2 regions of the Paraburkholderia sp. SIMBA_027 genome follow, and region 2 is predicted to be linked to the other one. Evidence: riboswitches for the same ligand, from Rfam matches in the RefSeq annotation. Region 2 holds a riboswitch; the other holds the start of a gene.
What was found. Region 2 has a riboswitch for FMN ahead of SB764_RS26220 (6,7-dimethyl-8-ribityllumazine synthase). Riboswitches for the same ligand answer to the same signal wherever they lie in the genome.

Region 1 (3,834 bases), on a different contig from region 2:
CGCGCTCGGCATGACGGTGCTGGGCTTCGGCGGCGTGTTCGTCGTGTTCACCTACATCGCGCCCATTCTGGAGCAGGTGAGCGGTTTCTCGCCGCGCGGCGTGACGTTGATGCTCGTGCTGTTCGGCGTGGGGCTCACGCTCGGCAACATGCTCGGCGGCAAGCTCGCGGACCGTGCGCTGATGCCGTCGCTGATGGGCATCCTGATCGCCCTCGCAGTGGTCATGGCGATCTTCACGAAGACGAGCCACGCGGCGATTCCGGCGGCGATCACGGTATTCGTCTGGGGCATCGCGGCGTTCGCGACCGTGCCGCCGCTGCAAATGCGCGTGGTGGCGAAGGCCGCCGCCGCGCCGAATCTGGCCTCGACGCTGAACATCGGCGCGTTCAACGTGGGCAACGCGATGGGCGCGTGGCTCGGCGGTCTCGTCATCACGCGTGGCCTCGCGCTCGATGCGCTGCCGTGGGTGGCCGCCGCCGTCTCGATCGCGGCGCTCGCGCTGACCTGGCTGGCGGCGCGGCTCGACGCGCGCGAAACCGGCGGCGCGGCGGCGCGCGTGGCGGTGAGTCAGGACGCCTGCTGAACCCGCGTGGCGCACAGTCCGGGCATATCGCATACGCGCACAAGCATTCCCGAAAACGCGCTCTGCAATGCTGATATCAGTGTGAAGATAACTTCGTTGGGCGCGGCGGGACGCGATGCTAGTCTTGCCTCCATTCAAGCAATTGCGCCGGTTCGCGGCGCGTCTGGGAGGCTGCCATGCATTCACCGCTCGCGCTCGTGAGCCACGCGCAGGCCGATCGTCCGGCCGCACATCGCGGTACGACGCATCGCCGCGACGACGATCTCGCCGTCGACATCGACACTGTTTCGGATCACGAAGCGATTGTTCGCGGCGTCGACGAACGCTCTGCATTCGCCGTTGCGCCGCTTGCACAAGCGACAGCACAAACCGAGGCGCACGACAGCGCCGCCAACGCGTTCGATGCACTCGAACATCTCGTCGGCGTGAACCTCGCGCGGCTGCGCGCCGAGCGTCAACTCTCGCTCGATGCGCTGGCGCGTGCCTCGGGCGTGTCGCGCGCGATGCTCGCCCAGGTGGAGTCGGCGCGCAGCGTGCCGTCGATCAAGGTGCTCTGCAAGGTCGCGGCGGCGCTTAAGGTATCGGTGTCGGCGTTCCTGCGCCGTCATGCGGTGAACGGCTTCGAGCATCTGCCCGCCGAACGCGCGCCGCGCCGCGTAAGCGCCGACGGCCGTTATTCGGCTCGCGCGCTCTATCCCGAGGACGAGCCCGCCGCCGCCGAGTTTCACGAACTGCGCATCGCGCCGCTGCACACCGAGCCGGGCACGCGCCGCGCGCCGGGCACGACCGTCAACCTCGTGGTCAGCGAAGGCACGCTCGAAGTGAGCGTGCACGATCGCCGCCAGTTGCTCGCGACCGGCGACGCCATCGTGTTCGACGCCGACCAGCCGCACAGCCTGCGCAATCCGGGCGACACCGAGGCGCGCGTGTTCCGCGTGACGCGCAACGCCGAGACGCCGCCGCGCTGGGACGTGCCGCAAGCCGCGCCGCAGACGCTCTGAGATCGGTGCGCGCCCGGTGCGCGCATTTGTCCAGTGGGTCTTTGCCGCGCTGCACGATCGGGCGCGACGCGGTATGCTTCTTCCGCCGGTTCAACCGGTAATCAGTGCGTCTTCAGGGCGGGGTGCAATTCCCCACCGGCGGTATGCCGGCCGGGCCGAAAGGCCAGCCGGTGAGCCCGCGAGCGCCTGTGCGTGAGTCGCTGCAAGCTGTTTTCGTCTCGTGCGCAGGGTCAGCAGATCTGGTGCGAAGCCAGAGCCGACGGTCATAGTCCGGATGAGAGAAGATGTGCAGATGGTCATGTTTGCCCATCCGCCGCGGCGTAGCGCCTGCGTGCGCGTGGCGTCGTCCGGCCTTGAGCCGGGTGCCGCGCGCGGCGCTCGCGAGAGGCCGCGTGCCGGGGATTCCTGTCTGTTTGCAATGCCCTGAAACGTTTTTCGCCCAACTCTTGCGAGGAGCGTTTCACATGTCCTTTACCCGCAATCTCCCGGTCGAGCAGCCGCTCGACGCCATCGCCGATCTTCCCTTGCTCGACACCGAGCCGGTGCCCCCGCGCATCGCCGCCGCGCTGCAGGCCATGCGCGAAGGCCGTCCCGTCGTCCTTCAGGACGATCACGACCGCGAGGACGAAGCCGATCTCGTCTGCGCCGCCGAGAACCTGACTAACGAAACGATGGCGCTGTTCATCCGCGAATGCAGCGGCATCGTCTGCCTGTGCCTCTCCGACGAGAAAGTGCGCGCGCTCGAACTGCCGCCGATGGTCGCGCGCAACGAGAGCCGCAACCGCACGGCCTTCACCGTCTCGATCGAGGCGCGCGAGGGCGTGAGCACGGGCGTGTCGGCCGCCGACCGCGTGACGACGATCCGCGCGGCCATCGCGGCCGGCGCGAAGCCCGCCGACATCGTGAGCCCCGGCCACGTGTTCCCGCTGCGCGCGCAGCCGGGCGGCGTGCTCGCGCGCCGCGGCCATACCGAAGGCACCGTCGACCTGGCGGCGCTCGCCGGCCTGGAGCCCGCGGGCGTGCTGTGCGAACTGATGAATCCGGACGGCACGATGGCGCGCGGCCAGCAGGTCGACGACTTCGCGAAGCTGCACAATCTGCCGATGCTGACGATCGCCGAGCTGGCGGCATTCCGCGCCTCGCTCGCCGAGGTGCGCGAACGCAGCGCCGAACTGGTGTAAGGCGCGTTCGAAACGTGAAGGTGCCGCAGGCCGCCTTTCCCGCGCGGCCCGCAATGAAAAACGGCGCGTGAGCCTTGTGGTTCACGCGCCGTTTTTTTATCGACGAAGCGAGCGGCAGTGCGCCAGGTTGGCTTACGACTGCACGTCGCCGAACTCGCCGCGCACGCCCGCTGCCACGAGCGCGGGCAATTCGTCCATGTGTTCCATGATGCGCGTGATGCCCAACTCGCGCAGCACGTCGGCATAGCCCGACGGGATATGGCTCGCGCCCACGAACGCGATGGTCTTCATGCCCGCCGCGCGCGCGGCGTTCAGGCCCGAGAGGCTGTCCTCGACCACGAGGCAGCGCGCCGGCTCCACGCCGAGCGTTTTGGCCGCATGCAGATAGACATCCGGATAAGGCTTGGGCCGCGCGACCATCTCGGCGCTGAAGATGCGCTCGCCGAAGATCGTGTCGAGCCCGGCGCGGCGCACCGAGGCGTGCACGCGCGTGAGGCGGCTGTTCGACACCACGGCGGCGGGCAGCGCGATCTGGCGCAGCGCGTCGCGCACGCCGTTGATCGGGCTCACCGAATCGGCGATCGCGACTTCGCAGTTGTGGTCGATCGTCTCGAGAAAATGCTCGGGCAGCGTGAGGTTGAAGCGCTCGGCGACGTCGGCGAGAAAGCGCGAGGTCTGCTGGCCGAAGGCGGAGGCCACGGCGGCGCGGAAATCCACGCCGGGGAAGGTGCGGCTGAGCGTATCGAAGAGCACGTGGTCGGCGATGACTTCGCTGTCGACGAGCACGCCGTCGCAGTCGCAGATGAGATGGTCGATCATGCGTAAGACGAAAAAGCAGCCATGAAGGCTGTATGGGCGGACGAAAACACAGGGCGGCGCACGGTCGCGCGGAAGACGGACGCCACGCGCGCAAACCGGCAAGGCAGGACGTTGAAAGCCTCATGATACGTGCTTTTGCGTGCGCGGCCGGGGTTTCGCGTGCCGCTTGCCGCTGCGATGCCGTCCCGACTGCGCCGGCTTTCACGCGTCGATGCGACGTTGGCCGTACGGCCAGGGTGTGAGGCGCGCC
Region 2 (3,834 bases):
ACTCAAGCGGCCGCATAAAGCGCTGTGAACTGCGAATCGCTCAATGCCCGCGCATTGCCGGTTTCGTCCGTAAGAATCCAGTCGCCGGGTTCGACTGCCCACCAGCCATCGGGCGTAGCGATCGCCCAGCCATCCTCACGCGCCTCGACGCGCGTATGCCCGCCTGGACCGAACCAGCGCTCGGCATCGACTGCCAAGCCTTTCCTCAAAAAACGCATCAAAGCTTTCCTAAGTTTTTTTACTTCGATATCGCGAGATCGTATGTATCTGACTTCCACACCGTATCGAGACCGTATGCAGAACGCAGGAAGCGGCTTGAACGGTTCCAGTGAATATGTGGCGATCTCCGGGATGCAACTCGCTTTCCGGAAGACACACATCCATGGCGCAAGATGTGCAATGCCTCCGCACGCGTAAACGTTTCCATCCCATCGGTTCGCTCACGCCGCACGGCGACGCGAAAGTCGATACGGAAACGCATGGTGAGCAAGCGCAGCAATCTCGTCAAGCGAATCGTGTTATCGACCGGCCGTATATCGGTTATTACGACGCCGATCGTCTTTGTCGGTTTCGATTTGCCGAGGGGGATTTAAGCCTGCTTTTAAGATCGCGATGCCGACGGGTGTCGGTCATTTCCCCGGTTTTTGCGCGAGGTGATTAAGGAATCGCTCGTTGCATGACGATTAGTTCGCCGGTGAATTTCGCATTGCTCGCGCGCCGAATCTCAGCGAAACCTGACGTCCGCGCAGCCAATCATGTTTCGCCCGGCGTAGAAACCGAATACCGCTTTATCGGCGAATTCTTTGCTCACTGGCTTGCCGAAGATCGCGGTTGCTAGCCGATTCGTTGCTGAGAGGCAGTGCGGTGAGCATCGAGTGTTCGCGACAAGGTAGCCCCTTATTCCAAGCGCGTTGACGAGACCGCATTGCTGCGCGCGCAAACGTTTCCCAGCCGCTTCACGCTGAGATCAAACGCGTCACACCGCGTGCGAAGCATGCCGGATCACCGGAGAAACCGTTCGCGGCGTTTCGAGCAGTTTGTTCAAACGCTGAATGGCGCCGCAATAGTCACGCGCCGTCACTGAAGCCAATTGTTCGTCGTACACCTTGAGCAAAGCCTCAATCGCAGCAACCTCGCTAGAACCGATCATCCACTCTCCGCTGAGCTGCGCACGCTCGACGGCGGCATTCAATGCATCTTCCGCGCCGGCATAAGTATCATCGTTTGCGTGTCCCAGACCGGTCTGCCACAGAAAATACGAGAGATACGTGAGGCGCGTGAGTTCGTTGAGCATCGCTTGATTGCCGCGTTGCTTGTCACGTTGATTGTCGCGTCCCTCGCGGCACGCTTCCAGCGCGAGATGCGCATTCAACGACAGGCTGCGGACCGACTCGTGCGGCATCGGCAGCAGCCACTGCTTCGACCCGCGCGGCGGTACACGGCGGCGATTCAAGGCGGTCATGACGACGCCTCGGCGGCCGTGCGAGTCCTTTCCATCGTCCGCTTCGCCGTCGCCAACCCCTTCATTTTCCAGTTGCCCGATACCCGCTTGCGCTTCATGACATGCGCTCCTTATTCGATTCCGATACGTTCGAGCGCCACAAACGCCAACATGACGACGCAACGAATTGAGTGCCAGATTTAGAGTGGAAACTCAGGCTGATTGCGGCTGTGCACAAAACCGTGTTTCGTGCTACCGTACAACCCGTTCGTTAATCAACACGCTAACGAACACGTTCTCGGGGCGGGGTGCAATTCCCCACCGGCGGTAATCGGCGTTAAACACGACGTAGCCCGCGAGCGCTCTGCGATTGCAGAGGTCAGCAGACCCGGTTGGATTCCGGGGCCGACGGTCATAGTCCGGATGAAAGAGAACAGAATGGCCTCCGTCTTTTCGCGTTTCGTGAAAGGCGCAGCCGTTCTACGCCCTGTTCACACAAAACAGGCTGAAGTCCATGAACACCACTAGCACCATCGAATCCCAGGCTGTCGCTGCATCCGCCGACCAACGTCCGCGTCTCGCTTTCATTCAGGCTTGCTGGCATCGCGACATCGTCGATCAGGCCAAGCATTCCTTCGTGCAATCGATCCAGAAGTACGGCTACAGCGCCGACGACGTCGATCTGTACGAAGTGCCGGGCGCCTTCGAAATTCCGCTGCACGCCAAACGCCTCGCGCAAACGGGCCGCTATGCCGGCATCGTGGCGGCGGGCCTCGTGGTCGATGGCGGCATCTATCGCCACGATTTCGTCGCGACGGCCGTCATCGACGGCCTGATGCAAGTCCAGTTGGAAACCGGCACGCCGGTGTTTTCGGTCGTGCTCACGCCGCATCATTTCCACGGCGAAGAACACGTGAAGTATTTCCGCGAGCATTTCGTCGTCAAGGGCGCGGAAGCCGCGCACGCTTGCGCCGATACGGTCAGCAAGCTCGCCGCCCTGCCGGTGCGCTAACACGCGCCGTGGCGACGCCCGTGCCTCGCACGGCGTCGCCTGTTCACGCCCGCGCTGTGCTTTACGACATGAACATACCGCCGTCCACGTTGATCGTCTGGCCGGTGATATAGGACGCGTCGTCCGAAGCGAGAAACGCCACGAGACCGGCCACGTCCTTGCCGCTGCCCGCGCGTTTCATCGGAATGTTGTCGACCCACTCCTTCATGAGCTCGCCCGGCTTGTAATCGCCGAGCAGTTTGCCCCACGCCTCGTCGTTGTACGCCCACATATCCGTGGTGATAATGCCCGGACAAAACGCGTTGACCGTGATGCCCGTGGGCGCGAGTTCTTTCGCGAGACTCTGCGTAATGCCGAGCACGCCGAATTTGCTCGCCGCGTAATGCGGCGTATAGACGAAACCCTGACGCGCCTGGCCCGATGCCGTATTGATCAGTCGGCCGCCCTTGCCCGCACGAAGCATGCGCGTGGCCGCTTCCTGGCAGCACAGAAACACGCCTTTGGTGTTCACGGCCATCACCTTGTCCCACTCGGCTTCGCTCAGATCGGGTAGCTTCGCGATCGTAATCACGCCCGCGTTCTGCACCGAAATATCGACTTCACCGAGTTTCGCGGCCACTTCGTCGTAGAGCGCCACGACTTGCGCCTTGCTCGTCACGTCGACCTCGACGGCTATCGCTTCGTAACCGGCGTCGCGCAAACCGGCCGCTGCATCATGCACACTCTTCTCGTTCGCCGACACGCACACCTTCGCGCCTTCCTGCGCGAAGCGTTCCGCGATGCCCAATCCAATACCGCGGCTTCCGCCCGTCACGACCACCACCTTGCCTGCGAACCGCTTTGCTTCGTTACTCACGGTGTATTCTCCGGAAACCCTGCGTTTAAAGACGGCCGATCCACTTCAGCCATTGTTCGTGATTGCGCGCGGCGGCCTCCACGCCCGCGCCCGGTTCCACGCGGCGCGCGATCACGCGGTTCGCGCGATGCGCGTCGAGCGACGGAATCAGCCCTGTTTCAAGCAGCGCCAACGCGGCTGCGCCGGCCGCCGATATTTCGCTGAGCGCCAGCGTGCTGACCGGCCGGTTCAAGGTGTCGGCCAGGTATTGCAGCAGGAAAGGCCGCTGCACGAGGCCGCCATCGAGATGCAGTTCGCTCAGGCGCACGTTGGCCGACTGCTCCATCACCGTAATGACGTCCTTGATCTGATAGACGATCGATTCGTACGCCGCGCGCGCAACGTGCTGCCAGGCCGTCGAAAATTGCAGCCCGACGATCTGAGCGCCGCCCGGATATTTCCAGTGCGGGCAGCCAATGCCGGAAAACGCCGGAATCAGAAACACGCCGCCGTTGTCGTATTCCGTGAATGCGCGCTCGGCCTCGG

Region 1: it holds a riboswitch for FMN, as region 2 does, so the genes downstream of both, ribB (3,4-dihydroxy-2-butanone-4-phosphate synthase) here and SB764_RS26220 (6,7-dimethyl-8-ribityllumazine synthase) in region 2, are expected to answer to the same signal.

What each region holds. Positions count from the first base shown of each region.
Region 1 is NZ_JAWRWY010000005.1:153,003-156,836, forward strand. It holds gene SB764_RS11040 (MFS transporter) at 1-583, shown strand, start outside; gene SB764_RS11045 (helix-turn-helix domain-containing protein) at 760-1,584, shown strand; FMN riboswitch at 1,689-1,874, shown strand; gene ribB (3,4-dihydroxy-2-butanone-4-phosphate synthase) at 2,049-2,765, shown strand; gene SB764_RS11055 (HAD family hydrolase) at 2,898-3,584, opposite strand.
Region 2 is NZ_JAWRWY010000014.1:197,150-200,983, forward strand. It holds gene SB764_RS26200 (hypothetical protein) at 3-278, opposite strand; gene SB764_RS26205 (hypothetical protein) at 383-661, shown strand; gene SB764_RS26210 (hypothetical protein) at 677-838, shown strand; gene SB764_RS26215 (hypothetical protein) at 977-1,462, opposite strand; FMN riboswitch at 1,732-1,880, shown strand; gene SB764_RS26220 (6,7-dimethyl-8-ribityllumazine synthase) at 1,956-2,453, shown strand; gene SB764_RS26225 (glucose 1-dehydrogenase) at 2,515-3,309, opposite strand; gene SB764_RS26230 (FGGY family carbohydrate kinase) at 3,335-3,834, opposite strand, start outside.